Sphaerotilus microaerophilus: one gene and its partners. The protein of the gene in region 2 interacts with the protein of the main gene of each other region in a pairwise test. Links are inferred from orthologs where the notes say so. Each region holds a gene or a part of one and is shown on either strand. Other genes may lie near its edges.

The links.
Region 1: the proteins of ndk (region 2) and NGK70_RS05205 interact in binary tests that used the Escherichia coli proteins (3 or more experiments, as listed by UniProt). The link is inferred for Sphaerotilus microaerophilus from one-to-one orthologs.
Region 3: the proteins of ndk (region 2) and NGK70_RS03750 interact in binary tests that used the Escherichia coli proteins (3 or more experiments, as listed by UniProt). The link is inferred for Sphaerotilus microaerophilus from one-to-one orthologs.

The regions. Positions count from the first base shown.
Region 1 is NZ_AP025730.1:1,188,017-1,197,802, reverse strand. The notes cover bases 23-2,969. They hold NGK70_RS05205 (uracil-DNA glycosylase), read right to left. Parts: upstream 1,904-2,969; coding sequence 1,142-1,903; downstream 23-1,141. Other genes in these bases: trpD (anthranilate phosphoribosyltransferase), read right to left, coding at 2,720-2,969; trpC (indole-3-glycerol phosphate synthase TrpC), read right to left, coding at 1,900-2,715; tuf (elongation factor Tu), read right to left, coding at 23-583. Outside these bases: more of tuf, read right to left, coding at 1-22; more of trpD, read right to left, coding at 2,970-3,754; NGK70_RS05190 (anthranilate synthase component II), read right to left, coding at 3,796-4,365; NGK70_RS05185 (hypothetical protein), read left to right, coding at 5,570-6,316; NGK70_RS05180 (AlpA family transcriptional regulator), read left to right, coding at 6,435-6,647; NGK70_RS05175 (ParA family protein), read left to right, coding at 6,690-7,565; NGK70_RS05170 (hypothetical protein), read left to right, coding at 7,549-7,809; NGK70_RS05165 (ParB family protein), read left to right, coding at 7,802-9,466; NGK70_RS05160 (DUF2857 domain-containing protein), read left to right, coding at 9,482-9,786. UniProt on the Escherichia coli protein: Excises uracil residues from the DNA which can arise as a result of misincorporation of dUMP residues by DNA polymerase or due to deamination of cytosine.
Region 2 is NZ_AP025730.1:4,353,544-4,363,247, forward strand. Bases 6,829-9,693 are described here. They hold ndk (nucleoside-diphosphate kinase), read right to left. Parts: upstream 8,542-9,693; coding sequence 8,116-8,541; downstream 6,829-8,115. Other genes in these bases: pilW (type IV pilus biogenesis/stability protein PilW), read right to left, coding at 6,829-6,844; rlmN (dual-specificity RNA methyltransferase RlmN), read right to left, coding at 6,874-8,028; NGK70_RS18610 (pseudouridine synthase), read right to left, coding at 8,685-9,693. Also shown: ribosome biogenesis GTPase Der, read right to left, coding at 1-258; NGK70_RS18570 (outer membrane protein assembly factor BamB), read right to left, coding at 331-1,479; NGK70_RS18575 (YfgM family protein), read right to left, coding at 1,476-2,168; hisS (histidine--tRNA ligase), read right to left, coding at 2,255-3,616; ispG (flavodoxin-dependent (E)-4-hydroxy-3-methylbut-2-enyl-diphosphate synthase), read right to left, coding at 3,722-5,014; NGK70_RS18590 (helix-turn-helix domain-containing protein), read right to left, coding at 5,023-5,979; more of pilW, read right to left, coding at 5,972-6,828; more of NGK70_RS18610, read right to left, coding at 9,694-9,704. UniProt on the Escherichia coli protein: Major role in the synthesis of nucleoside triphosphates other than ATP. The ATP gamma phosphate is transferred to the NDP beta phosphate via a ping-pong mechanism, using a phosphorylated active-site intermediate.
Region 3 is NZ_AP025730.1:863,468-873,080, forward strand. Bases 3,586-6,359 are described here. They hold NGK70_RS03750 (5-formyltetrahydrofolate cyclo-ligase), read right to left. Parts: upstream 5,384-6,359; coding sequence 4,787-5,383; downstream 3,586-4,786. Other genes in these bases: NGK70_RS03740 (enoyl-CoA hydratase), read right to left, coding at 3,586-3,690; NGK70_RS03745 (OmpW/AlkL family protein), read left to right, coding at 4,030-4,623; NGK70_RS03755 (hypothetical protein), read right to left, coding at 5,616-5,882; NGK70_RS03760 (lytic transglycosylase domain-containing protein), read left to right, coding at 6,316-6,359. Outside these bases: redox-regulated ATPase YchF, read right to left, coding at 1-675; NGK70_RS03730 (FAD-dependent monooxygenase), read left to right, coding at 831-1,991; NGK70_RS03735 (DsbC family protein), read left to right, coding at 2,070-2,804; more of NGK70_RS03740, read right to left, coding at 2,896-3,585; more of NGK70_RS03760, read left to right, coding at 6,360-8,310; NGK70_RS03765 (multifunctional CCA addition/repair protein), read left to right, coding at 8,340-9,602; NGK70_RS03770 (DUF2905 domain-containing protein), read right to left, coding at 9,565-9,613. UniProt on the Escherichia coli protein: Involved in the removal of 5-formyltetrahydrofolate.

The DNA of each region.
Region 1 (9,786 bases), 3.2 Mb from region 2 along the record:
CCAGCTTCATGATGGCTTCTTCACCCAGGGGACCCTTGTCGCCTTCCAGCGCCAGCTTGGCCGAACCCTTGATGATCGGGGTGTCGTCGCCAGGGAAGTCGTACTTGGACAGGAGCTCGCGAACTTCCATCTCGACCAGTTCAAGCAGCTCTTCGTCGTCCACCATGTCGGCCTTGTTCAGGAAGACGATGATGTAGGGCACGCCGACCTGACGGCTCAGCAGGATGTGTTCGCGGGTCTGGGGCATCGGGCCGTCGGCGGCCGAGCAGACCAGGATCGCACCGTCCATCTGGGCCGCGCCGGTGATCATGTTCTTCACATAGTCGGCGTGTCCCGGGCAGTCCACGTGCGCGTAGTGACGGTTGGCCGTCTCGTACTCGACGTGGGCGGTGTTGATCGTGATGCCGCGCGCCTTCTCTTCCGGCGCTGCGTCGATCTGGTCGTACGCCTTCGCGGTGCCGCCAAACTTGGCCGACAGCACGGTCGTGATCGCCGCCGTCAGCGTGGTCTTGCCGTGGTCCACGTGTCCAATGGTCCCCACGTTCACGTGCGGCTTGGTACGTTCAAACTTTTCTTTTGCCATGTTTCGCGCTCCTGAGTGCGATCAAGGTAAGACTTCGCCGACCAACGCTTGGAATAGGTTGGTGCCCATGGCGCGGATCGAACGCGCGACCTCTCCCTTACCAAGGGAGTGCTCTACCACTGAGCCACATGGGCATCGACACAGGACTGAACACCAGCACCCCAAAGGACGCTCATCGCACAATCCTGTGCCGACCATTACCAACTCGCCACAAAACTGGAGCGGGAGGCGGGAATCGAACCCGCGCCATCAGCTTGGAAGGCTGAGGTTCTACCATTGAACTACTCCCGCCTCGCAGGCTACGCCGCACAAGGCGCAACCAACAAGACAGCAAGACCACTCAGGACCACAACACAACCAAGCCTGAATACTCACCGTCTTGCGACGACGTTTCGCTGGTGGAGGAGGCTGGATTCGAACCAGCGTAGGCGTAAGCCAACAGATTTACAGTCTGCCCCCTTTAGCCACTCGGGCACCCCTCCTGGGCGAGCCCATAACTTTAACACCATGCGGGTTTGAATTGCAAGCGTGTCGCTGGCAATTTGCTGTGACGGCGCTTCAGCGCCGAGTCAGCGACCAGTCCACCGGCTCGGCACCGCGCTCGCGCAGCAGTGCGTTGGCCTGGCTGAAGGGGCGGCTACCGAGGAAGGGCACCGGCGGGCGCCGCGCCGACAACGGCGAGGGATGGTTGGACATCAACACGCCATGCATCGGCCCGGCGGCGTGGATGCGCGGCGCCTTCTGCTGCGCGTGTGCCCCCCAGAGCAGGAACACCTTGGATGAACGATCCCGCGCCACCCCGTCGATCAGCGCATCCGTGAAATCAACCCAACCGGCTCGCGCGTGGCTGGCCGGACGATCGCGCTCGACGGTGAGACTGGTGTTGAGCAGCAGCACGCCGGCATCGACCCAGGGGCCGAGATCACCCGCCGCCGGCAAGGCGATGCCGAGGTCGTCGACCAGCTCGCGCCGGATGTTGCGCAGGCTGGGCGGGATCTTCACCCCTTCAGGCACCGAGAACGCCAGTCCCTGGGCCTCGCCGGGGCCGTGGTAGGGATCCTGACCCAGGATGACCACCTTGACCCGCTCGGGCGTCAGGCTGCGCAGCGCGCGCAGCGGGTCGGCCGGATAGACCTCGACTCCCTCGGCCCGACGCTTGTCCACCAGCGCGCACAGCCGCTGGCCGGCCGCGCTGACCAGGAAGCCCTGCGCCAGCTCCGCCCAGGCCGCGGGCAGGCCACCAAAGGCCTCGGCCAGGGGATGCCGCAAGCGGTTGTCCGGCAGGCCGCCCGGGGCCGCCTCGTCGTCGAACAGCCTCACGCGCCCGGATCCGCCGGCATCTCGAAGAGATCGGCCAGCGCCGCGCCCGGGTCGCTCTGGCGCATGAAGGCCTCGCCGACCAGGAAGGCGTGCACGTCGGCGGCGCGCATGCGCTGAACGTCGGCCCGGCCGAGGATGCCCGATTCGGTGACCAGCAGGCGGTTGGCCGGCACGTCGGCCAGCATGCCCAGGGTCGTGTCCAGCGTGACCTCGAAGCTGCGCAGGTTGCGGTTGTTGATGCCCACCAGCGGCGTACGCAGCCGTAGGGCGCGCTGCAGCTCCTCGGCATCGTGCACCTCGACCAGCACCGCCAGGCCGAGCGCCCGCGCGCAGTCCTCCAGCTCGGCCATCTGCGCATCGGCCAGGCAGGCAGCGATCAGCAGGATGCAGTCCGCGCCCATCGCCGCGGCCTCGACGACCTGGTAGGGGTCGACCATGAAGTCCTTGCGCAGCACCGGCAAAGCGCAGGCGGCGCGGGCCTCGCACAGGTAGGCGGCCGAACCCTGGAAATATTGCTCGTCGGTCAGCACGCTCAGGCAGGCGGCGCCGTGGCGCTCGTAGCTGCGGGCGATCTCGGCGGGGTGGAAGTCCGGCCGGATCACGCCCTTGCTCGGGCTGGCCTTCTTGATCTCGGCGATCACCGCGGCCTGCCCGGCGGCGATCCTGGCGCGCAGCGCGGCCTCGAAGTCGCGCCGGCCGAGCCGGGCCGCATCGGCCTGGATCTGCAGTTCGGCTTGGCCGATGCGCTGGCGCGCCGCGGCGATTTCCTCGTGCTTGGTCGCAACGATGGTCTTCAGGATGTCGGTGGCCATGGGGTCAGGCTCCTGCCAGTCGCTTCGTCGCGGCGACGAACTCGTCGCGCTTGCGGGCCGCGGCACCGCTCTCCAGTGCCGCACGGGCCCGCTCGATGCCTTCGGCCATGGTGGCTGCCACATTGGCCGCGTACAGACCCACGCCGGCGTTGAGGATCACGATATCGCGCGCCGGGCCCGGTTCGTTGGCCAGCACGGCGGCCAGCATGGCCTGGGACTGCTCGGGCGTCTCCACCTTCAGCGCGCGCCCACCGGCCATCGGCAGGCCGAAGTCCTCGGGGTGGATCTCGTACTCGCGGATCGCGCCGTCGCGCAGCTCGCCCACCAGCGTGGCCGCGCCCAGCGACACCTCGTCCATGCCGTCGCGGCCGTGCACCACCACCGCGTGCTCGGCGCCCAGGCGCTGCAGTGCGCGCACCTGGATGCCCACCAGGTCAGGGTGGAACACGCCCATCAGGATGTTGGGCGCGTCCGCCGGGTTGGTCAGCGGGCCGAGGATGTTGAACATCGTGCGCACGCCCAGCTCCTTGCGCACCGGGGCGACGTTCTTCATCGCCGGGTGGTGGTTGGGGGCGAACATGAAGCCGATGCCGGTTTCGGCGATGCACTGGGCGATTGCCTGCGGCGGCAGCGAGAGGCTCACGCCCATGGCCTCCAGCACGTCGGCGCTGCCGGAGCTGCTGGAGACGCTGCGCCCACCGTGCTTGCTCACCCGCGCGCCCGCCGCGGCGGCCACGAACATGCTGCAGGTGGAGATGTTGAAGGTGTGCGAACCGTCACCGCCGGTGCCGACGATGTCGACCAGGTGCGTGCGGTCGGCCACCGGCACCTTGACCGAGAACTCGCGCATCACCTGCGCGGCGGCGGTCAGCTCGCCGATGGTTTCCTTCTTCACCCGCAGGCCGATCATCAGCGCGGCCATCACGGTGGGCGACATCTCGCCGGTCATGATGCGCCGCATCAGCGTGAGCATCTCGTCGTGGAAGATCTCGCGGTGCTCGATGACGCGCGTCAGGGCTTCGGTGTTGGAAATCGTCATGTCAGGCTCCAGGCGTTTTTCAGCACAGGTTCGGCTCAGGGTCAGCGCATCTGCAGGAAGTTCTTCAGCAGCGCGTGGCCGTGCTCGCTGAGGATGGACTCGGGGTGGAACTGCACCCCCTCCAGCGGCAGCGAGCGGTGGCGCACACCCATGATCTCGCCGTCGGCCGCCGTGGCGGTGACGACCAGGTCAGCCGGCAGCGTGTCGCGCGCGATCGCCAGCGAGTGGTAGCGGATCACGCTGAACTGCTTGGGCAGCCCGGCGAACACGCCCTGCTGGTCGGTGGTGATGGTGTCGGCCTTGCCGTGCATCTGCACCTTCGCACGCACGATGTCGCCGCCCAGCGCCGCGCCGATGCTCTGGTGGCCCAGGCACACGCCCAGGATTGGCAGCTTGCCGATGAAGTGGCGGATCGCCGCGATGCAGATGCCCGCCTCGGCCGGCGAGCAGGGCCCGGGCGACAGCACCAGGCGGTCGGGCTTCAGCGCCTCGATCTCGGCAATCGAGATCTCGTCGTTGCGGTGCACGCGCACGTCTTCGCCGAGCTCGCCGAAGTACTGCACCAGGTTGTAGGTGAAGCTGTCGTAGTTGTCGATCATCAGGAGTCTCATGATTTTAAGTCCTTGATTTTATTGAATATTTTCATTACACACGGACCCCATTACACACTTCATTACACACATCGGCGATCGATTGCGATGGAGGAAGCGCACGCAAGTGCTGGCACAGGGTAGCAACGGGTTTTGAGTGAAGCCGCAGAGTGCGCCAACGCGGTGTGCCGAGGAAGCGTTTGCGCCGGCATGGCTGGGACAAGTGCGCAGACAAGACGGGCAAGCTTGTACCCCACGGCGGCGCAGCGCGCGGGGCATCAGTTCGACGACGGGGTTGGGATGCTAAGGGCATCGGGCAATCTCCTCAAATCTTGGAGCCGCCGTGCCGGGAAGCCTTCTTGAAACCTTGCCTGCCGGTACGGCGGCAAGGTGCGGTCAAGACCGCAACGACATGCCGCTTCCTATTGGAAGCGCCACCACAGAGCGATGTTGGTCGAAGCAGTACGGGTCATGGTCAGACCAAAGTATTGAATTAAAAAGCTAGAACCCAGTCCGAGCGCACAGGAACGGAATTCCAATAAAACCTTCGGTATTTTACCACGAGCATGGCAGGCAAAGTCCACTTCTTAACAGAACGGCGAGATCACCTTGGACGTCGCCAAGTCAGCGCACTAAAAAAGGGACGAGCGGAAGAGGACCTGGGTATTCGACCTGCGCTGGACAAAGCCGACATAGCCCCCGTCGCTGGCTGTGGGCGTCGTAAGCGCCCCGCCTGCTTGATGGAACTGAAATGCATCCCGAGAAGCGATGCGAGGACGGCTGTCCCACAGTGGAAGCCAGCCGCGTGGCTTAGCCCGTAGATGCTATGTCGATATATCAGGATGCCGAAACAAGCATGACATGCGCGGATTTCTCCAAGTCCCTCTAGACGTGGAGCAGCGGATGCAATCCCGTGCGCCTTGTGAAACCGTGGGGATATCAGACCATATCGAATCGGTCTTGATGGGCTTGACGCACCCCATGACGCTGGCACCGTGAGCGCCATTGTCGAGCGTGCTTCTTCCTTGTTACTCGACGGGCCGGCAACTGGTCAATTCTTGCACATCGAGCAAGAGAGAACCACCTGTGACGGGTGCCATGATCTCTTCTGTCCATGTTCCAGGGCATCGCCCCAGGCATCAACCACAGGCATAACGACACAACAGCCCCTTGGCGGGGCAAGAAAGGAGCCGGTGACGTAGCGCTTCCGAAAGGAGACGAAAACATGCACAAGGAGCCACCACTATCAAAGGTGTTCTATCGTCCCATCGAAGCTGCCATACGGTGGGCTGGGTTGTTGCGGTACGAGGCGGTGATCGTCGCATCGATCGCATCACCGCGTTGTCTGCCGCAGATGTTGGACTGCCCGCGATGGAACGAGTGTCGGCTGTACTCGGAACGCATCTACGACGGTATCCTCAACGCCGAACTGCCCTTCGGCAAGAACGGGATCACGCTTAATGACCCAGATCTGGTGAGTTCACCCGATCTGACCGTCCGCCATGTCGATCTGAAGCGGTGGATGCGCACCCACTATCCCGAGCATCGGCCGGGATTTCTGTTCAGTCGGGGCGAGCGCATGGTGCATCCCTTCATCACCATCGAAACAGGACAGGCAATCCTGCTGGAACGGCTGGCTCTGCAGGCCGCGCTGGACCATAGCCGACGCGAGATGCGCGAACTGCAACAGCAACACGAAGTCTTGCTAAAGCAGTCCGCCGTACTGCTGGCTCCCAAGCAGTGCGTGATCAGTGATCGGGCGGAAACTACATACCTGAACATCATCGGCGGCATGCTGACGCTGATGCTGAGCCAATCCCCATCCGGCGTGCCGTACTCCAGCTTCAAGACGCAGGAGGCCATCGTCACCGCATTGCTCGCCCACTATGGCGGCACCATGGGCATCACGGAGCGAACCTTGAACGGCAAGTTCGCCAATGCCAGGAAGAATGTCCGTAGCGCAGCCGCGTGAATTCTTCCATCTTGTATGTGCAGTCGCGGAGATTGCATTTGCAATGTTTTTCCGCAGCCATGTCTATTGAATAGAGGTCACGCCAACAAACGCCACTGAGCGTTCAGGAGTGACCGCCATGTCGCAAATACCTGTACTGCCACCGCACGAGCGCCGCATCCTGCGGCTCGATGAAGTTGAAGCGAAGTCCGGCTTCAAACGCGCCCACATCTACAACCTGATGAAGAAGCGCCAGTTTCCGCAGGCGTTGCGCCTGGGCGTGCGCGCCGTGGGCTGGGATTCGGTCGAGATCGACCAGTGGATCGCCGAACGCCTCAACAACCGGACCTGACCCGCTCCCCCTCGATTTTCCCATCGCCAAACGGAGAGCGCCATGCAGGTCGTATCCATCATTTCAACGAAAGGCGGCGTAGGCAAGACGACTACGGCCGCCAACCTCGGCGGCCTCGCCGCGGACGCGGGGCTGCGTGTGCTGCTGCTCGATCTCGACGTGCAGCCGACCTTGTCGTCCTATTACGAGCTGGCACACCGCGCTGCCGGCGGTATCTATGAGTTGCTGGCGTTCAACGAACGCGCCCTCGATCAGTTGGTGTCCCGCACCATCATCGCGGGCCTGGACCTGGTGCTCTCGAACGATCACCGGGGTGAACTGAACACGTTGCTACTGCACGCGCCAGACGGACGCCTGAGACTGCGGCACCTGCTGCCGGCGCTGGCGCCGCTTTATGACCTGGTGCTGATCGACACCCAGGGTGCACGCTCGGTGCTGTTGGAGATGGCGGTGCTCGCCTCTGACCTGGCGCTGTCGCCCGTGACCCCGGAAATTCTCGCTGCCCGCGAACTGCGACGCGGCACCATGCAGTTGCTGGAGGACATCGCGCCATACCGGCACCTCGGCATCGAACCGCCATCCCTGCACCTGCTCATCAATCGCGTCCACCCCGTGTCCGCGAATGCACGGATGATCCAGCAGGCGCTGCGCGACCTGTTCCAGGACCATGCCGGCATATGCGTGCTGGGCACCGACGTGCCGGCCATCGAGGCCTATCCGCGCGCCGCAACCCGCGGCCTGCCGGTGCATCGCGTCGAGCATCGCCAGCCGCCGGGCAGAGTTGCGCCCGCCGCGCTCGACACCATGCGCGCGCTCGCTGGCGAATTGTTCCCTCAATGGCAAGACAGATTTGCCCACGTTTCCGGCCGTCCTCCACGTTCTATTGAAACCGGGAGGTCGCATGGCGAACGCACATGAATTGGCCCGTGGCCACAAGCGGCTGCGCGCCCTGATCGAGTTTGCTGTGAGCGAAGGTTGGCACGTCAAGCGCACACGTGGCGGACACCTCAAGTTCACCAAGGCCGGCTGCGCCACCATCTACACCAGCTCAACAGCGAGCGACTACCGGGCGGATCTCAACGCCCGTGCACAGATCCGCCGCGCCGAGCGCGAGGCCCGCATGGCCCGGGCCGTCAACGCCGAGGGATGTGGTCATGGCTGAGATGACCTCCCAGGACATGGCCGGCAAGCTGCTTGCCGCCGGGTTCGAGCGCAGTGGGCCATCGGCCACGGCCTTGAGCGACCCGATCGCCGACACGCCGATGGTCGTGACGCTGGACCAGTTGCGGCCCTACGACCACGACCCCCGCAAAAAGCGCAACTCGGCCTACGATGAAATCAAGGCCTCCATCCGAGAGCGCGGCCTGGACGCGGCGCCAGCGATCACACGCCGTCCTGGCGAGGCGCACTACATCATCCGCAACGGCGGCAACACCAGGCTGGCGATCCTGCGTGAACTCTGGGCGGAGACCAAGGACGAACGCTTCTTCCGCATATCGTGCCTGTTCCGGCCGTGGCCTGCGCGCGGAGAGATCGTCGCCCTGACCGGGCACCTCGCCGAGAACGAACTACGCGGCGGCCTCACGTTCATCGAGCGCGCCCTGGGCGTCGAGAAAGCCCGCGAGTTCTATGAAGCTGAAAGCGGCACCACCCTGAGCCAGTCCGAGCTGGCCCGCCGCCTGGCCGCCGACGGCTTCCCAGTCCAGCAGTCGCACATCAGCCGCATGGCTGACGCGGTGCGCTACCTGCTGCCCGCGATCCCGACCGTCCTATACGGGGGCCTCGGCCGCCACCAGGTCGAGCGGCTGTCGGTCATGCGCAAAGCCAGCGAACGCACGTGGGAGCACTATGCCAAAGGCCGCTCCCTGCCGCTGGACTTCGACAGCTTCTTTCTGGAGGCGCTGTCGCAATTTGATGTCCAGCCCGACGAGTTCTCGCCGCCGCGTGTGCAGGACGAGTTGATCGGTCAGATGTCCGAGCTGCTGGGCATCGACTACGACGTGCTCGCCTTGGACCTGACCGAATCCGAGAGCCGCCACCGCGCCCTGGTCAGCGACCCAACCCCGCCATCGGCGCCGCCGGCATTGCCCGAGCCTGGGGCCATCGCACGGCCGCCGATCGAACCGGCACCGCCCCCCACTACAACTGCACCTTCTGCGGGCCACTCTGCCGACGCGCCGACAAGGCCCCGGGACGATGGGGCCCCGAGCGAGGCATCCGCAGCCAGCCCTGCGGCAGCGAATGGCGGTCTGCTTGACGAGCACATCATCTCTCCGGCACCCACGACGGAGCGGCTCCAGTCCATCCAGCGCATGGTCGCCGACCAGTTGGGCGATGCGCTGCCGCCCGACTTCTCGGCCAACGTCTTGCAGTCGATTCCCGTGCAGGCCGGTGGCCTCTATCCCATCTCGGACATCTGGTATATCGACCCTGGCCTCGACACACCCGACCGCCTGCGCATCCACATCGCGCAGTTCGCGCGCGAGATCGCGGGCGAGGCCGACCTGGACGCGTGTGTCGAGGATCGTTCTGATGGCATCGGGTTCACGTGTCGTGCCCCAGCCCAGGCTTCGTCGCCGCTCGCACGCGCCGTGCTCGCACTACTGGTTTCCCTGGCCGGTCAGCAGCCAGCCGGCGTCGGCTTGGACAGCGGGCAACTCATCACAGACCTGCCAGCGCTGTTGCACGGCCAGGGTCAACGTCGTGACGGCGGGGCCCGGCGATTGAGCGACACCGCGCTGGTCAAGCTGTTTCGTCTGCTGCGGCTGGCCCGGCGCCTGCTGGATCTGGAAGCCGGCGCTGTCGGTCCTGGGATCTGAGCGAGGGAGGCCTGCATGTCCGCACCGAACCCACTCAACCAGGCCGTCATCGCGCAGGCACTCTACGACCTACGCAACGGGCAACTGCGTCGCTGCAAGGCGATGGGGTTCGGCGAGGAAGAGCTGGATGCGCTCAAGCATCCGGCGCTGATCAGCGTGCTGGCCAATGCCAACGTCTCCTGGTGCTCTGTCTCGGTGAACCGGGAAGTGCTCCGGCGATTGCTCAAACAGGCGCAGGACGTGGAGAAGGAGATCGCCACCGTCGATCGCATGCTGCGCCTGGGTGCCAGTACCGAAATGGTGAGCCGCTTCTACGGGCT
Region 2 (9,704 bases):
CACCGCGTCCGACTCGGCCACCGCCTGGCGGGTCTGCTTGGCCATCTCCTGGAAGATGCCAGCGTCCGAATCGGGCTCGAAGCCGCCGGTGTCGATCACGATGAACTCGTGGCCAGAGACCTTGCCGTCACCGTAGTGGCGGTCGCGCGTCAGGCCGGCGTAGTCCGCCACGATGGCGTCGCGCGTACCGGTCAGGCGGTTGAACAGGGTGGACTTGCCCACGTTGGGTCTGCCCACGAGGGCAATGACGGGTTTCATGCAACAGGTCCGCAAGTCAGGGAACGGGAAAAAGGGCCGGTGTGGCTGCGCGCGCTCGGGCGAGCGGCGCGTTCACTCCGGCCGGAAGGCAAACAAACCGCCCTTGCGGGTGACTGCCAGCACAGTGGTCTGAGAGCGCACCAGCGCCGCGACGACGGGGCTGCCGTCGGTGGGCAGACGCAGTTGCGTCTCGCCACGCTCGCGGCCGAGGAAGTGGATCCAGCCCTCGGCATCGCCGAACAGCACCGTGCTGCCCACGGCCAGCGGCGCACTCAGGCCGCGGTGGCGCAGGCGCTCGGTGGTCCAGGCGAGGTCGCCGCTGCTGCGCTTCCAGACGCTGATGCGGTCGTTGGCGTCGGCCGTGTAGACCTGGTCGGCATCCACGGCCAGGCCCTGAAAGCCGCCCTGGTTGCGCGACCACAGCAGGCTGGCGCGCTCGGCACTCAGGCAGCCCACCGCCACCTGGAAGGAGCGCACGCAGACCGTCTCTCCTGCGCGTGCAGCCGGGCCGACCAGGTCGGCCAGCCGCTCCACCTCATTGGTGCCACGCGGCGTGGCCAGCAGCGTGTCGCTGCGCACCGTGCCCTGCAGCGGATCGAGCCCCACCAGCCGCGACCCCACGCCCACCAGCAGTGTGTCCTTGTAGGGCAGCAGCACGCCCGGCTGGCTCAGGGCCAGCGGCTCGCCCGGGCGGGCGTAGGTCCAGAGCCGGCGCCCGTCAAGCACGTCGTAGGCCGACACGCTGCGGTCCACCGCGAGCAGGAACACCCGCCCTCCCGCGACCAACGGTGCGGTGACCACCGGCGAGGGCAGCGCGATGCGCCAGCGCTCCTGCTTCGCGTCGGCCACCACCAGCTCGTTGGCGTCGGTCACCACGGCCGCAAAGCGGCTGTCCGCACCAACGCCAGCGAGCACCCGCCCGCGGATGCTCACGCGGCTGAGTTCGGCACCGCTGGTCGCGTCAAGGGTGACGATCTCGCCGCTGCGCGAGGCGAGCAGGAAGCGCCCCTCCACCACCGCCACGCTCAGGTGCGGTGCGGGCGTACCCAGACTGCGCTCCCAGACCTGCTTGCCGGCGATGCGCGGCGTGTAGGCCTCCAGCGGCGTCGGCGGCGGCTTGTCGGCCGAGCAGCCGGCGAGCCAGAAGGCCGACAGCAGCACGCCCATCCCGAGCGCCGCGCGGATCACGCCTGCGCCCACGGTGCTGCCCGCGCGGCTCACGGCTTGGTCCCGCCAGCGCTGGCCGCCGCTACAGCGGACGCCCCGCCGGTCGGCGCGGCCCCCAGCGAGACCAGCTTGGCCTCGACGAGGCGGCGGTAGTCGGCCGTCGGCTCCATCGCCTTGAAGGCCTGCTGGTAGGCCGCGATGGCCTCGTCGCGCTTGCCCTGGGCCAGGCGGATGTCGCCACGGCGATCGGCCGCCAGCGCGGCGAAGGCCTCCGGCAGGTCACCGGCCAATTGGGCCAGGGCCTCGTCGTACTTCTTCTGGTCCATCAGCACGCCCGCCAGGCGCAGCTTCGCAACGGTGCGGTACTCGGCGTCAACGCCCTTCTCCGCCGCCCAGCCCAGCGTGCCACGGGCCGCGTCCACCTGGCCCTTGTCGAACTGCAGGCGCGCCGTCAGCAGCGCACCCTGGGCGGCGTAGGTGGTGGAGGGGAAACGCTCCTGCAGGTCGGCGAAGACCTTGGCACTGCGGCCCAAGTCGCCCACCTGCACCGCACGGTCCAGCTCGCCGAACATGCCGCCGGCCTTGGCGGCCTGGTCGCGCTGCCACCACTGCCAGCCCATCCAGCCGGCATAGGCGGCCAGGCAGAGCGTGATCGTCCAGGTGATCAGGTTGCCGTAGGTGCGCCAGAAGTGCTTGAGCTGGTCAAGCTGTTCCTGTTCTTCGAGATCGAGGGAGGTGGCCATGCTGGAAGGTCTCGCGAAAGGGTCGCGCGAATGAAGGAGGCGGCGCGATTATCGCGGCGCCCGGTGAGGAGGGTGGCAGCGCCCGCTCAGGCACGCAGCAGGGCGGCCCAGGCAGCGGGGTCGGCCACCGGGTGCAGGGTCTGCTGCGGCCCGGTGGACTCGCTGCAGGGCGCCTGGCGCAGCGCCTTGACCGCCACCATGCCCTGGGCCAGTTCGTCGCCGCCGAAAATCAGCGCCCAGCGGGCGCCGCTGGCATCGGCCTTCTTGAACTGGGACTTGAACGAGCCGCCGCCCGCGTGCATCTGCACCGCCACACCGGCCGCACGCAGCGCATCGAGCAGCACCATCGCCTGCGGCAGCGCCGCCGCGTCGGGGAGGATGGCATAGGCGTCCGGGCCGCTGCCCGGCACCGGCACGGCGATTTCCTGCAACAGCAGCAGGAGCCGCTCGATGCCCAGGCCGAAGCCGATGGCCGGGGTGGGCTTGCCGCCCAGCTGCTCGAACAGGCCGTCGTAGCGCCCGCCCCCGCAGACCGTGCCCTGCGAGCCGAGTTGCTCGGTGACCCACTCGAACACCGTCAGGTTGTAGTAGTCCAGGCCGCGCACCAGGCGTGGGTTGATGCGGTACGGCAGCCCGGCCGCATCCAGCACGGCGCAGACCGCCGCCAGGTGCGCCTTCGACTCGTCGCCCAGGTGTTCCTGCAGCTTCGGTGCGGCCTCGACCAGCGCCTGCATCGCCGGGTTCTTGGTGTCCAGGATGCGCAGCGGGTTGCTGTGCAGGCGCCGCCGCGCGTCCTCGTCGAGCTGGTCGGCGTGGGCCTCGAAGTAGGCGATCAGCGCAGCGCGGTGCGCGGCGCGCTCGGCCGGCTGGCCCAGGCTGTTGAGTTCCAGCCGCACGTGGCAGTCGGCCCCGTTGCCGACCTTCAGGCCCAGCGCCTGCCAGAGCTGGCGCAGCATCAGGATCAACTCGGCATCCACGTCCGGGCCGGCGAAGCCCAGCGCCTCGACATCGAGCTGGTGGAACTGTCGGTAGCGACCCTTCTGCGGGCGCTCGTGGCGGAACACCGGGCCGATCGACCACACGCGCAGGGGGCCGTTGTACAGCGCGTTGTGCTCGACCATCGCCCGCACGATGCCGGCGGTGATCTCCGGGCGCAGCGTCAGGCGGTCGCCGTTCATCGCGTCTTCCCAGGAGTACATCTCCTTCTCGACGATGTCGGTGGCCTCGCCGATGCCGCGCACGAACAGCGACGTGGGCTCGACGATGGGCGTCATCAGGGACTGGTAGCCGTGGCGCGCCAGCACGGCCTGCACGGTGTTTTCGAACCAGCGCCACAGCGCGGAGTCGGGCAGGCGCTCCTTGCGCGGCACGCCGGCCGGCAGGATGTCGTTCATGCCCTTGACGGCGAGCAGCTTCTCGGGGGCGGCGGATTTGGAGGGTTCGGCCATGGCGGAAACGGCAAAGGGGCCTGCGTGGCGGCAGGCCGGGTCATTCGGTGGCATCAGGTGGCGGTGGCAGCGTCGGCCGCAAAGGCTGCGGCAGTGCCCGGTACCTCAATGCGCGTCGGTGGCCGCGCCGAAGCGCCGCTCGATGTAGCGGTCGACGATGGCCTGGAACTCGGTGGCGATGCCCTCGCCACGCAGCGTCAGCGCCTTTTCACCGTCGATGAAGACGGGCGCGGCCGGTGCCTCGCCGGTACCGGGCAGGCTGATGCCGATATCGGCGTGCTTGCTCTCCCCGGGGCCGTTGACGATGCAGCCCATCACCGCGACCTTGAGGCGCTCGACGCCCGGGTACTTCGCGCGCCAGACCGGCATGCTGGCACGCAAGTAGTCGTCGATCTGCTTGGCCAGCTCCTGGAAGGTGGTGCTGGTGGTGCGCCCGCAGCCTGGACAGGCGGTGACGCTGGGCACGAAGGTGCGCAGGCCCAGCGCCTGCAACAGCTCCAGCGCCACCACCACCTCCTGCGTGCGCGCCTCGCCGGGCTGCGGCGTGAGGCTGACACGGATGGTGTCGCCGATGCCCTGCTGCAGCAGCACCGCCAGCGCCGCCGCCGAGGCCACGGTGCCCTTGGTGCCCATGCCGGCCTCGGTCAGACCCAGGTGCAGCGGATAGTCGCAGCGCTTGTTCAACTCCTGGTACACCGCGACCAGATCCTGCACCCCGCTGACCTTGCAGCTGATGAGCACCTGGTTCGCGCTCATGCCAAGCTCCACCGCGTAGGCGGCCGAGTCGAGGGCCGACTGGATCAGCGCCTCGTACATCACCTGACGGGCCTCCCAGGGCCGGGCGCGGGCGTGGTTCTGATCCATCAGGCGCGCGAGCAGGTCCTGATCCAGGCTGCCCCAGTTGACGCCGATGCGCACCGGCTTGTCGTGGCGCAGGGCGGCCTCGATCATCATGCCGAACTGGCGGTCGCGCTTGTCACCCTTGCCGACGTTGCCCGGGTTGATGCGGTACTTGGACAGCGCCGCGGCGCACTCCGGGTGCTGCGTCAGCAGCGTATGGCCGTTGTAGTGGAAGTCGCCGATCAGGGGCACGTCGACGCCCATGCGGTCAAGCTGCTCGCGGATCGCCGGCACGGCCTGCGCCGCCTCGGGCGTGTTGACCGTGATGCGCACCAGCTCGGAGCCCGCCAGCGCCAGCTCCTTGACCTGAATGGCCGTGCCGATCACGTCCACCGTGTCGGTGTTGGTCATCGACTGCACGCGCACCGGCGCATCGCCACCCACCGTCACCACGCGCGAGCCCCAGGCCACGCGGGCCTGCAGGCTGCGGCGCGCGGCCGGCTCGCCGAGCGGGATGGGGGCGGCCTCGGCCGGCTGCAAACTTGCTTCGTCCGCCATCGCGGGCCTCACTTCAGTTCCAGGCGCGCGACGTTGTCGCGCGTGAACGGCTGCAGATCCACCGGCTGGCCGTGCAGGCTCACGCGGGTGCCATCGGCGTTGCCGATCTTGAGCTTCATCGGCAGCGCCCCATTGAGCCCCACCGCCTCGCCCGGCAGCAGCATGCGCGACAGCAGCGCCGCACCGTTGGCGTCGCGCACCTCGACCCAGGACTCCGCCGTGGTGCGCAGCACCACCGAGCCGGACGCTGCCGCCACGGGCGCCGAGGCGCTGGGCTCGTCCTGGGGCGCGGAATGCACCGTGTCGACCACCGCGCTGGGCACTGGCGGGGGTGCCGTGGACGCCGCCGACGGCGCCAGCAGGCCAACCGCCGACGCGGCCACCGACGGCACTGCCGAGGCCGCCTGCACCGCCAGCGCCACGCCGGAGGCAGACAGGTCCGCCGCCGTGCTGGCTGCCGCGTCCGCCCCTTCGGCCACGCTGCCCCCCACCGCGGTGAACATCGTGCGCAGCGGCGGCGCGAACCAGAACAGCAGGGCCAGCAGCAGCAGCAGCACCGGCGCGATCACGGCCGGGCGCAGCCAGTTCGACACCCCTGCGGTCATCACCCGGCTGATCGGCTCGCGGTACGGTGTGGCCAACCCGCGCGAGACGTTCTCCAGCGCCTGCGGCGCCTGGGCGGTGCTGGGCAGCGCGGCCAGGACGGGCTGCGCGTCGATGCCCAACTGGCGGGCCACCGACATCGACAGGCCGCGCACGAAGGCCGTGCCCGGCAGCTGGTCGAACTGGTCGGCCTCGAGCGCCTCGAGCTTGCGCACCGGCACCTTCAGCAGCAGGGCGAGCTGGTCCAGGTCCAGTCCCTGCGCCTCGCGCGCGAGGCGCAGCAGGGTCCCGGCAGACGCACCCGCAGGCTCGGACACGGGTCCGGGCGCTACAGCGATGGCGGTCGGGTCGACGTCAGTCATCAAACTTTCCTTGCTCATACGCGGTGGTTTCCCGCGCGTTCGGGTAGCGCGAGCGCAGCTGCTGGCCCCACTCCTCGGCGCCGGCCAGGTTGCCGCGGCGGCGCTCGATGCGTGCGGCCAGCCACAGGGTCTGCGCGTTCACCAGCTCGGGCACCTGGTTGACGCGCTGTACATAGAAACGCGCCCGCTCCGCCTCGTTGCGGCGCAGCAGCACCTCGGCCAGCTGGAAGGCGGTGGAGGGGTTGCCCGCATCGATCTCGTAGCTGCGCAGCAGCAGTCTCTCGGCGGTGGCCAGGTCGCCGGCTGCGGCCTCGCACACGCCCTGCGCCAGCAGGGTGCGGCTGGCCTCACGGTACTGCGGCACCGCCAGGGCCGCCTCGAACCGGCTGCGGGCCTCCGGGAAGCGCCGCTGCCGGCAGAGGTACCAGCCATAGTTGTGCAGCGCATCGGCATCGTCCGGGCGCAGGGCGAGTGCACGCCGGAAGCTGTCCTCGGCCAGGGCATGCTCGCCCAGGCTGGCGTAGATCAGGCCGCGCAGGTTGTAGGCGCCGGCGTTGTCCGCATCGATGGCCAGCGCCCGCTTGACCTCGTCCAGCGCGGTCGCAGTCTGGCCCTGGCTGAAATAGGCCGAGGCCAGCTCCAGCCGGATGCGCGCCCGCTTGGCCAGGTCGGTCTCGTCCGACGCGGTCACCAGGTCGCCACGGCCGCCCAAGCCACCCGAGGGGGCTGGCGACGCCGCACTGGTGCCCCCCTCGGACATCGCGACGCAGCCGGTCAGGGCCATCGACGCAGCGCAGAGGGCCGGCAGCACAAGCCGGCTGGCACGTCCTGCGAAGAGGATCAAGGCAACCTGGCGCAGTGACATCGACATTCCTTCCTGCATGGCATCAGGCATCAAGCATTGGGCGCACGGGCGGCCGCGGCGCGCGGCAGCGGGCCCCGCACCAGGAGGCGTTCCTGCACGCGGGTGCGGTCCTGCACCTCGCCGGCGAGCTGGCCGCAGGCGGCGTCGATGTCGTCTCCGCGCGTGCGTCGCACCGTCGTGACGATGCCACCGTCCATCAGCACCTGGGCAAAGGCCTGCACCCGCTCGTTGGGCGAACGGCGCAGGCCCGACTGCGGGAAGGGGTTGAAGGGAATCAGGTTGAACTTGCAGGGCAGGCGACCCACTGGGCCGCGCGCCGACACCAGCGCCAGCAGCGCGCGCGCATGGGCATCGCTGTCGTTGACGCCGTCGAGCATGCAGTACTCGAAGGTGATGAAGTCGCGCGGCGCGCGCTCCAGGTAACGTTGGCAGGCCGCCAGCAACTCGGCCAGCGGGTACTTGCGGTTGATCGGCACCAGCTGGTCGCGCAGCGCGTCGTCCGGCGCATGCAGCGACACGGCCAGCGCCACCGGCAGGTCCTCACGCAGGCGGTCCATCATCGGCACGATGCCGGAGGTGGACACGGTGAGGCGGCGGCGCGACAGGCCATAGGCATGGTCGTCGAGCATCACGCGCAGCGCCGGCACGAGCGCGGCGTAGTTCTGCAGTGGCTCACCCATGCCCATCATCACCACGTTGGTGATGACGCGCGGATCGGGGCCCGGGCGCGCCGCACCAGCGCGGCGCAGGCTGCGCTCGGCATGCCAGAGCTGGGCCAGGATTTCGCCTGTCGTCAGGTTGCGGGAGAAGCCCTGGTGCCCGGTGGAGCAGAAACGGCAGCCGACTGCACAGCCGGCCTGGGAGGAGACGCACAGCGTGCCGCGGTCGTCCTCGGGAATGAACACCGCCTCGACGGCGTTGCCCGCCCCCACGTCGAACAGCCACTTGACGGTGCCGTCGGCCGAGCGGTGCTCGGAAATCACGGGCAGCGGGCGGACCTCGGCCACGCCGGCCAGCTTGGCGCGCAGCGATTTGGCGAGGTCGCTCATGCGGTCGAAATCCGCCTCGCCACGCTGGTGGACCCAGCGCATCAGCTGGACGGCGCGGAAACGCTTCTCGCCGAGCGAGTCGCAGTAGGCGGCGAGGCCGTCGAGATCGAAATCGAGGAGGTTGACCGCGGTCATGGGCAGGGATGCAGGTAGGAGCGCACTGTAACGACTTGCGCGCCCCGACCGCGCCGCTGGATCAGCGGCCCGCAGGGGCCAGGGGATTCAGCGGCTGTAGACGTTCATGCCGGGGAAGAAGAACGCCACTTCGACGGCAGCGGTTTCAGCCGCGTCGGAGCCGTGCACGGCGTTGGCGTCGATCGAGTCGGCAAAGTCGGCGCGGATGGTGCCCTTGTCGGCCTTCTTCGGGTCGGTGGCGCCCATCAGCTCACGGTTCTTCAGGATGGCGTTTTCGCCTTCCAGCACCTGGATCATCACCGGGCCGGAGATCATGAAGTTCACCAGGTCGTTGAAGAACGGGCGGGCCTTGTGCACGGCGTAGAACTGCTCGGCGTCGGCACGCGACAGCTGCACCAGCTTGGCGGCAGCGATCTTCAGGCCGGCGCCTTCAAAGCGGGCGTAGATCTGGCCGATGACGTTCTTGGCGACGGCGTCGGGCTTGATGATGGACAGGGTGCGTTCGATGGCCATGGAGAGCTCCTGAAAAAATGAAGCAAGGCGGCACCTGCCGCCTTGCAAGGCAAAGCCGTTGATTTTAGCCCGCGGCGCCGGTCAGTCCGGTGACGCTGGAGCGCCGCCACGCGCTGATGCGGTGAGCCTGGGCCCCGGACCGATCAGCGCCGACGGCCGCCGCCGCGGTTCTTGCCCTGGCCACCACCGGGACGGCCGAAGTAGGCATCGGCCCCGATGTAACCCACCGAGGTCTGCATCGGGTCGGGCTGCTTGGGCTCGCCCTTGCGGCGCGGCTCCGGGCCGGACCGGGTGTCCTGGTCGGACGGGCGGCCAAAGCCTGACACGATGCGCTTGGAGCCGGTGGCAAAGCGCCGGTCAAAGGTCTGCTCCAGCGGGTTGGGGATGCGCAGCGGGATGTCGTCGTCGTAGTCATCGCCGCGGGTCTCGCGCTGGTCACGCGGCTCGCGGGTTTGCTCGCGCGGATCGCGTGTCTGATCGCGCTCGAACTGGCCCGGCTGACCGCCATTACCGCCGCCGAACTTGCCCTGGCCCTGGCCCTTGCCGCGCTGCTTGCCCGGCCCTTGCTGGCCCTGACCCTGGCCACGGCCGCCCTGCCCGCCCTGGCCACCACCACCCTGCTGGCCCTGCTGCGCCCCCTTGGGCCCGCCGCCACCATGCTGGGCACCGCGCCCGCGGCCCTTGTCGGAGCGCTCGCCACGCTCCGGCCGCTCGCCGCGCCCGCCCGGCTCTCCACGCGCGCCCTGCTCGCCACGCGGCCCCTGGTCGTTGCCGGCCAGGCGGCGGATCTGGCGCACGTCCTCGTCATCGAGCTCGACCCAGACGCCGCGCTTGAGCCCGCGCGGCAGCACCACGGTGCCATAGCGGATGCGGATCAGCCGGCTCACCGCCATGCCCACGCTTTCGAAGAGCTTGCGCACCTCGCGGTTGCGGCCCTCGGTGATGACGACGCGGTACCAGTGGTTGGCCCCTTCGCCGCCACCATCCTCGATGGACTTGAAGGCAGCGGCCTGACCTTCGATCTCGACCCCGGTGAGCAGCTTGTCGCGCGCCACCTCGTCGAGCATGCCAAGCACACGCACGGCGTACTCGCGCTCCACGCCGAAGCGCGGGTGCATCAGCTGGTTGGCCAGGTCACCCGAGTTGGTGAACAGCAGCAGGCC
Region 3 (9,613 bases), 3.5 Mb from region 2 along the record:
CTCCTTCAGGCGGTCGAGGAAGGGGTTGTTCTCGAACCCGGTCTCGTCCACGTTGCCGACGAACATCGCCGGCTTGGCGGTGATCAGGCACAGCGGCTTGAGCAGCACCTGCTCTTCCTTGCTGAAGTCGACCGAGCGCACCGGCTGGGCCTGGTCCAGCGCGGCCTGGCACTTCTCCAGCACCTTGACCAGCGCGGCGGCTTCCTTGTCGTTGCCCGAGCGCGCGGCCTTGAGCGAGCGCTGCAGCGTCTTCTCCACCGTGCCCAGGTCGGCCAGGCAGAGTTCGGTCTGGATCACCTCGATGTCGGCGATCGGGTCCACGCGGCCGGCGACGTGGATGACGTTCTCGTCCTCGAAGCAGCGCACCACGTTGACGATCGCGTCGGTCTCGCGGATGTGGCTGAGGAACTGGTTGCCCAGGCCTTCACCCTTGCTCGCGCCCGCCACCAGGCCGGCGATGTCCACGAACTCGACGATGGCCGGCAGGATGCGCTCGGGCTGGACGATCTCGGCCAGCTTGTCCAGGCGCGGATCGGGCACCTCCACCACGCCGACGTTGGGCTCGATGGTGCAGAAGGGGTAGTTCTCGGCGGCGATGCCGGCCTTGGTCAGGGCGTTGAAGAGGGTGGACTTGCCGACATTGGGCAGGCCCACGATGCCGCACTTGAGGCTCATGGTGGGGTACTCGGAAAAACGGGGCGGGTACGGGGGGCGGGGCGGGTCGGCGCCGCAGGGCAGGCCGCTGTGCCGGGCAGGAAGCCCTGGATTGTAGGTGGCCGGCCTGCCGGGCTGCCGGGGCGGTGGCGGTGCGCTGCCTACAATCCGCCGCCATGAGTCCTGCCTTCGATCCCGCTTCCGGTGCTGCCGTGCACGAGGTGTGCATCCATGGCGCCGGCGCCGTGGGTGCCAGTCTGGCGCTGGCCCTGTCGCGCCGCGGCATCCCGGTGGCGCTGGTGGATGCCAGCCTGTCCCGCCCTGCCGCCGGGGAATCCGCCCGCGAGGACGTGCGCGCCTATGCGCTCAACAACGGCTCGGTGCAGCTGCTCAAGGCGCTGCGCGTCTGGGACGCGCTGCCCGCCGATGCCCGCACGCCCGTGCTGGAGATGGCGGTGGCGGGCGATGCCGGCGGCGCGATCGGCTTTTCCGCCTGGCAGCAGGCGGTGACCGAGCTGGCCTGGATCGTCGATGCGGGCGCGCTCGACCGGGTGCTGGCCGAGGCGCTGCGCTACGCGCCGCATGTGCACCGGGTCGCCGCGCCGGTGGCCGCGCCGCTGCAGGCCATCTGCGAAGGCCGTGCCTCCGCCACCCGCGCCGCGCTGGGCGTGGCCTTTGACCAGCAGCCCTACCACCACACCGCGGTGGCGGCGCGGCTCGTCAGCGACCAGCCGCACCACGGCGTGGCGCGGCAGTGGTTCCAGCAGCCGGGCATCCTCGGGCTGCTGCCCTTCGACCGCCCGCAGGCCGGCCACGGCTACGGGCTGGTCTGGTCGCTGCCGCAGGAAGAGGCCCACCGCTGGCTGGCCGCCGAGCCGGCCGAATTCGAGGCCGCACTGAATGAAGCCACCGGCGGCGCGGCCGGGCGGCTGACGCTGGCCTCGGCGCGCGCGGGCTGGCCGCTGGTCACCGGCCGGGCCGAGCGCTGGAGTGGCGAGGGCTGGGTGCTGCTGGGCGACGCGGCCCATGCGATGCACCCGCTCGCCGGCCAGGGCCTGAACCTCGGCCTGGCCGACGTGGCCTGCCTGGCGCCGCTGCTGGCCGACGCGCGGGCGCGCCGCCCCTGGCGCAGCCTGGGCGATGCCCGCACGCTGCGCGAGTACGTGCGTGAGCGCGCCGCGCCGACGCTGGCGATGTCCGGCCTGGTCGACGGCCTGTGGCAGCTTTTCTCGCGCGAGGAGGCCCCGCTGAAGGAACTCCGCAACCGCGGCATGAGTCTGGTGGATCAGCTGCCGCCGCTCAAGCGCTGGCTGACCCGGCAGGCGCTGCACGGCTGAGCCGGCGCCCCACGCCCGACCCGATCCGACCCCGGCCCCCGCCCAGTCCCTTCTCCCGCCCGATCCCAGGAACCCCCGATGAAGCCCTCCCTCCTGTCCCGATCCCTGCTCGCTGCGGGGGCGTTGGCGGCCCTGGCGATCGGCGCCGTGCGCGCCGACGAGGCCGACATCCGCAAAACCCTGGCCGAGCGCTACCCGAACCTGCCCAAGGTCGACGAGATCCGCCCGGCGCCGGTCAGCGGCCTGTGGGAGCTGCGCTTCGGCACCGAGCTGATGTACAGCGACGCCAAGGGCAACTACCTGATCCAGGGCGCGATCATCGACACCGCGGCCAAGCGCAACCTCACCGAGGAGCGCATCGAAAAACTCAGCGCGATCGATTTCGGCAGCCTGCCGCTGAAGGACGCCATCGTCTGGAAGACCGGCAGCGGCAAGCGCCGCATCGCCGTGTTCGCCGACCCGAACTGTGGCTACTGCAAGAAGTTCGAGCGCGACCTGCAGGCGGTCAAGGACCTGACCGTCTACACCTTCCTGATCCCCATCCTGGGTGGCGACTCGCCCGAGAAGTCCAAGGCCATCTGGTGCGCCAAGGACAGCACCGCCGCCTGGCGCAACTGGATGATCGAAGGCACCAGCCCGCCGCGGGTGATGGGCCAGTGCGACAGCGCCGCGCTGGAGCGCAACCTCAACCTCTCGCGCAAGCACCGCGTCAACGGCACGCCGGCCATCGTGTTCGAGGACGGCAGCCGCGCGCCGGGCGCACTGTCGCCGGCCGAGATCGAGAAGCGCCTGGCCGCGCCGGCCAAGTCCTGACGCAGCCGTCGGCCCCGACGTGAAGAAGCCCGGCTCGGCCGGGCTTCTTCGTTTCCAGTGTTTCCAGCAGGGCGACGAGGCGCCCCGGGGTTCAGCGGTGCGTGAAGTTCGGCGCCCGCTTTTCCAGGAAGGCGCCCATGCCTTCCTTCTGGTCGGCGCTGGAGAACAGCGCGTGGAAGAGCCGTCGCTCGAACAGCAGGCCTTCGGCCAGCGGGGACTCGTAGGCGCGGTTGATGCTCTCCTTGGTGGCCATCAGCGCCAGCAGCGAGTAGCCGCACATCGCCTGGGCGGCCTTGGCCGCTTCGGCGTGCAGTTCGGCAGCCGGCACCACGCGCGAGACCAGGCCGGCACGCTCGGCCTCGGCGGCGTCCATCATGCGGCCGGTCAGGGCCAGGTCCATGGCCTTGCTCTTGCCCACCGCGCGCGGCAGGCGCTGCGTGCCACCCGCGCCGGGGATGATGCCCAGCTTGATCTCGGGCTGGCCGAACTTCGCATTGTCGGCCGCCAGGATCATGTCGCAGGCCATCGCCACTTCGCAGCCGCCGCCCAGCGCGAAGCCGCTGACTGCGGCGATCACCGGCTTGCGCACCTGACGGATGGTGTCCCAGTTGCGCGAGATCAGGCCCCGGCGGTAGGCGTCGGGGAAGTTGAACGGGTTCATCATCGCGATGTCGGCGCCGGCCGCGAAGGCCTTCTCGCTGCCGGTGACGACGATGCAGGCGACGCCCTCGTCGGCGTCAAGGGCCAGCAGGGCGGCGCCCAGCTCGTCCATCAGCGCGTCGTTGAGCGCGTTCAGCGCCTTGGGGCGGTTCAGGGTGATCCAGCCGTAGCGCAGCGGCCCTTCGCCGCGGGTCTCGACCAGGATGTTCTCGTAGGCAGTGCTCATCGTTGAAGGTCCTCGCTCGTGCTGCTGCAGTGTAGCGACGGGGAGACTATACGAGCGCCCCGGGGTCGGCACCGTCGGCCGCGGGACATGGGTTATTCCCTAGTGCTGTGCTCGGTTTGTCGATGGGCCGCCACGGTGGGACTGGGATTTGCGCGAAATGTCGCGTGCGCGCATCACTTCGGCGGGTGCGGGCTGACCTGGGTCAAGTCGCCGGCCGCGTGAACCGTCGCTCTGGCGCGACTTGCGTTTCCGCAAGATGACAAAAGGCCCGCAGCGGTGCAATGCATGCCAGACCCGGACACATCGACCGGGCTCCCACCTACCCCATTGGAGTTGTCCATGAAGAAGCTCAGTCTTGCTCTGCTCGCCCTGGCCGCCGCTGCCGTTGCTCCCGCCGTGAACGCCCAGGCCGCTGGCGATCTGGTGGTGCGTGCTCGCGCTGTCTACATCGATCCGGCCGACAAGGACACCATTCCGGGAGCGGAAGTTTCCGTGAGCACGAAGACGATTCCGGAAGTCGATTTCACGTATTTCGTCGCTCAGAATGTCGCCCTGGAACTGATCCTGACCTATCCACAAAAGCACGATGTCAAGATCAATGGTGCCAAGGCCGGTACGCTGAAGCACCTGCCGCCGACCCTGACGGCTCAGTATCACTTTGCGGGCATGGGTGCCTTCAAGCCCTACGTCGGTGCTGGTCTGAACTACACCCGCTTCTCGAATGTTGAACTTGGTGGCCTCGAAGTCGACAAGAACAGCTTCGGTCTGGCGGTTCAGGCTGGCTTGGACTTCGCATTGGACAAGAAGCTGTCGCTGAACGTCGACGTGAAGAAAGTGCAGATCCGTACTGACGTGAGCGCTGGTGGCGCCACCCTGGGCACCGTCAAGGTCGATCCGTGGCTGTTCGGCGTGGGCGTTGGCTACAAGTTCTGATCGCCTGATCCCAGGTTTTCCGAGGTTTCCGAGGAGGGGGCCGCCGCTCGTGTGAGCGGTGCTGCACCAGGGCCGGCCGCAACAACGGGGGTTGTTGCGGCCGGTTTTCTTTTGTGGCGGCGACAACCCCCCCGCGCCATTGACGCAGGGGGCTGATGGACGCTCAGGCGTCGTTCTGCCAGAACACGCCGTCCTCGGTCAGCATCGCGTCCAGCGGCACGTCGTGCGGCTCGGCTTCGAGCCAGGGGATGTAGCCGTGGCCGAAGCCGATGCCGGCGGTGTAGGGCATGGGATTGAGCGTGGCCAGGGTGCGGTCGTAGAAGCCGCCACCATAGCCCAGGCGGATGCCGCGCGCGCCGAAGCCAACGCAGGGTGCCAGCAGCAGCTGCGGGTGGAACTCCTCCGTGTCCTTGGGCTTGAGGATGCCGAAGGCGTCCTCCTCCATCGGGCAGCCGGGGTACCAGACGTGGAAGCGCAGCTGCTTGGTCTTGCGGTCCATCACCGGCAGGCCGATGCGCCGCTCGGGGTCGGCCTCGCTCCAGCGGTACAGCGCGGGCAGGGCGTCGAACTCGCCCTTGATGGCCCAGTAGGCGCCGATGGTCTTCTCCGGCCGCGAGAGCAGCCACACGCGCAGCACCTCCTGCAGGTAGACGCTGCGCTGGTGGCGGTCGCTCATCGCCTGTCGCTCGGCCTGCAGCTGGCGGCGCAGGGTGAGCTTGTCACGGGGCGGCTCGGGCAGTTTGAAACCGGTCAGGCTCATGGCAGTCAGGCGAGGGCAGGGCGAATGGCTGCCGATTGTGCGGGCCGGGCCTCGCCGGGGCAAACCTGCCGGGGCCGAAAACCGCCGGGTGTTGTGCTGCGTGAAGGAATGCACAAGAAAAAACGGGCGATGCCCTGGGGCACCGCCCGTGCAAGAAAGGCGGCACAGATGCCAGCCTATCGATCAACGGGGGGGCAGCGAACCCGGCGGGCGGGTGTTGCTCACAGGGAACTCAGATCTTCGGCGTGGCCGGGCGGTCGTCCTGCGCCAGCCGGGCCTGGCGTGCGGCACGCTGGCTGGTGATGACCACCGGCTCCAGCACTGTCACGCCAGCCTGCGCAACGGCTTGCGTGGCGGCGCCGGGAGCCGGGTTTGCGCCCGAGGCGCTGCGCCCGAACTCGCCGGCCAGCGGCAGCAGGCACAGCGCCGTGGCCATGGCGGCGAGCGTGGCGGCGAAGGCGCGGTCGTTGCGGCGGTTGGCGTTCAGGTGGGCGTTCATGTGGGGCTCCGGGGGTTTCTTGTGGCGATGGAGGCACTGTAGGCAGCCGGGTCGGGCGGGCCCAGCCGATTGCGACGAACGCGGTTCTGCGCCGATGAACGGCGTCCTGGGCGGATGAATGCACGCGTCGGGTGACACGCTGCAACCCCTTCGGCGCCGCACGGCCCGGCAACTGCGCTACAACCTGGGGATCCACCCGCCGTGTGAGCGGTGGGCGCCTCGATCCGGGTGCCTGCCGCCACCGGGCTTGCCGAGTTGAAGAACGACCACAACGATGACTGTGATGAACCTGATCCGGCTGCGCGCAGGGAGCGCGGCGATGCTCCTGCTGACCTCCCTCGGCCCCGCCTGGGCCCAGGCCACCGGCCCCGACGCGGGGCAGGACACGTCGCGCGCCGGCACACCGGCCGCCTCCGCACCTGTGCCTGTGCCCATGGCCGCACCTGTGGCGGCACCCACGACCGCGCCCTCACCTGTGCTGGCTGGCCTGGACGCCCGCGTGGTCGATGCCCAGGACGCCTGGCGTAGACGAGACCGTGCCCGCCTGGTCGAGCAGCGCGACGTGCTGGCCGCGGCGCGCCACCCGCTGGCCGCCTGGGCGGACTACTGGGAGCTGAACCACCGCCTGAACGAGGCCCGCCAGGAGGAGCTGGAGGCCTTCTGGGCGCGCTGGCCCGGCACCTATGTGGAAGATCGCCTGCGCAACGACTGGCTGCTCGAACTCGGCCGGCGGCGCGACTGGGCCCACTTTGCCGCCGAGTTCCCGCGCTTCAAGCTCAACGACGACCGCGAGGTCACCTGCTACCAGCTGCTGCAGCGCCACCAGGCCGGCGAGGATGTGCGCAGCAGCGCGCGCAGCACCTGGTACGCCCAGCGCGATGCCGACGATGGCTGTGCCTACCTGGCCGCCACGCTGCTGGAGGCCAAGCGCTTCACGCCGGCCGACGTCTGGCAGCGTGCCCGCCAGGCCGCCGAGGCGGGCCGCCCGCGCGTGTTGAAGCAGGCGGTGGCGCTGCTGCAGGCGGAGGCGCCGGCGGACAAGATCGTCACCGAGGCCTACGAACAGCCGCAGCGCTTCCTGGCCAAGAAGGCCTCGGCGGCGACCCGCCCCGCGGCCGAGCTGACCCTGATCGCGCTGGTGCGCCTGGCCAGCAGCGACCCGGCCGCCGCCGCCCAGGCGCTGCAGGAACGCTGGCAGGCCGCGCTGCCGCCCGAGGCCGCCGCCTGGGCCTGGTCGGCCGTGGCCAAGCAGGCGGCGTGGAAGCTGCTGCCCGAGGCGGACGGGTGGTTCCAGCAGGCCGCGGCGCTCTCAGCCCCGGGCCAGAGCGGCCGGGCGATGGAATGGAGCGACGACACGCTGGCCTGGCGCGCCCGCGCGGCCCTGCGCAGCAGCACCGACGCGCAGCGCTGGCGCCGCCTGCTCGACGCCGTGCAGGCGATGAGCGCGGCGCAGCAGGCCGACCCCACCTGGATCTACTGGAAGGCCCGCGCGCTGCAGGCCACCGCCGAGGCCGGCCCCGAGGGCGATGCCCGGCGCGTGGGCGCGCAGGTGCTGCTGGAGCGCATCGCCGGCCAGTACCACTTCTACGGCAAGCTGGCGGCCGAGGAGCTCGGTCGCACCCAGGTGCTGCCGGCCCGGCCGGCACCGCTGAGCGCCGCCGAGCGCCAGCGCGCCGAGCAGGACCCGGGCCTGAGCCGCGCGCTGATGCTGATCGCCCTGGGCCTGCGCAACGAGGGCGTGCGCGAGTGGAACTTCAGCCTGCGCGAGCTGAGCGACCGCGAGCTGCTCGCCGCTGCGCAGCGGGCCTGCGACCGGGAGATCTGGGATCGCTGCATCAACACCAGCGAGCGCACCCGCGGCGAGATCGACATGGCGCAGCGCTTCCCGACGCCCTTCCGTGCCGACGTGCTGGCGGCGGCTCAGGACCGTGGCGTCGAGCCGGCCTATGTCTACGGGCTGATCCGGCAGGAGTCGCGCTTCGTCACCGATGCGCGTTCGTCGGTCGGCGCCTCCGGGCTGATGCAGGTGATGCCGGCCACCGCGAAATGGACCGCCAAGCGCCTGGGTGTGCCCTTCACGCAGGAGATGATCACCGACAAGATGACCAACCTGCGCATCGGCACCGCCTACCTGAAGTTCGTGCTGGACGACTTCGGCGGCTCGCAGGCGCTGGCCGCCGCGGCCTACAACGCCGGGCCGAACCGCTCGCGGCGCTGGCGCGAGGGGCCGGTGCTGGAGGTGGCGGCCTGGGCCGAGAACATCCCCTTCAACGAGACGCGTGACTACGTCAAGAAGGTGCTCTCCAACGCCAGCTACTACGCCGCGCTGATGGGTGGCCGGACCGCCGTGCAGCTGCGCCCGCGCGTGGCCGTGCCGATCGGCCCGCGGGCCCCCGATGCGCCGGCCGAGAACAAGGACCTGCCCTGACCCCGGGATCGAATGTGGACGTGATGGCGATGCAGACCTACCTCGTGGGCGGCGCGGTGCGTGACGAGCTGCTGGGCCGCCCGGCCGGGGACCGGGACTGGGTGGTGGTGGGCGCCACGCCCGAGCAGATGGTGGCGGCCGGCTACCAGCCGGTGGGGCGCGACTTCCCGGTCTTCCTGCACCCTCGCACGCACGAGGAGTACGCGCTCGCGCGCACCGAGCGCAAGACCGCGAAGGGCTACCACGGCTTCGTCTTCCAGACCGGCGAGGGCGTGACGCTGGAGGACGATCTGGCGCGGCGTGACCTGACCATCAACGCGATGGCGCGCGACGAGGCGGGCCGGCTCGTCGACCCCTGGGGCGGCGCGCGCGACCTGGCCGACCAGCGCCTGCGCCACGTCGGCGAGGCCTTTGCCGAGGACCCGGTGCGCATCCTGCGGCTGGCGCGCTTCGCGGCGCGCTGGCCGGAGTTCCACGTCGCCCACGAGACGATGGCGCTGTGCCGCCACATGGTGGCGATGGGCGAGGCCGACGCGCTGGTGCCCGAGCGTGTCTGGCAGGAGCTCTCGCGCGGGCTGCTGGAGCCCCGGCCCTCGCGCATGATCGAGGTGCTGCGCGAGTGCGGCGCGCTGGCGCGCCTGCTGCCCGAGGTGGAGGCGCTGTTCGGCGTGCCGCAGCGGGCCGACTACCACCCCGAGATCGACACCGGCGTGCACACGCTGATGGTGATCGACATGGCGGCGCAGCTTCAGACGGCGTTGCCGGTGCGCTGGGCTGCGTTGGTGCACGACCTGGGCAAGGCCACCACGCCCGCGCACGTGCTGCCGCGCCACATCGGCCACGAGCAGCGCAGCCTGGACCTGCTCGGCCCGCTGTCGCAGCGCCTGCGTGTGCCGGTGGACTGCCAGGGCTTGGCCGAGCTGGTGGCGCGCGAGCACAGCCACGTGCACCGCTGCGAGGGCATTGGCGCGGCGGCGCAGGTGCGCCTGCTGGACCGCTGCGACGCCTGGCGCCGGCCGGAGCGCTTCGAGCAGATGCTGCAGGCCTGCGAGTGCGACGCCCGCGGCCGCCTGGGCTTTGCCGATCAGCCCTATCCGCAGGCCGAATTTCTGCGCGCGGCCTTTGCCGCGGCCCGCAGCGTCGACACCGCGGCGATTGCAGCGGCGGTGATGGCCCGTGGCCAGCGGGGCCCGGCCATTGGCCAGGCTCTGCACGCCGCGCGCAGCGAGGCGGTGGCTGCGGCCGCAGCCGAGTTCAGAGCCAGCGACCGATCAGCGTCGCGATCAGGCTGATCAGCACCGCC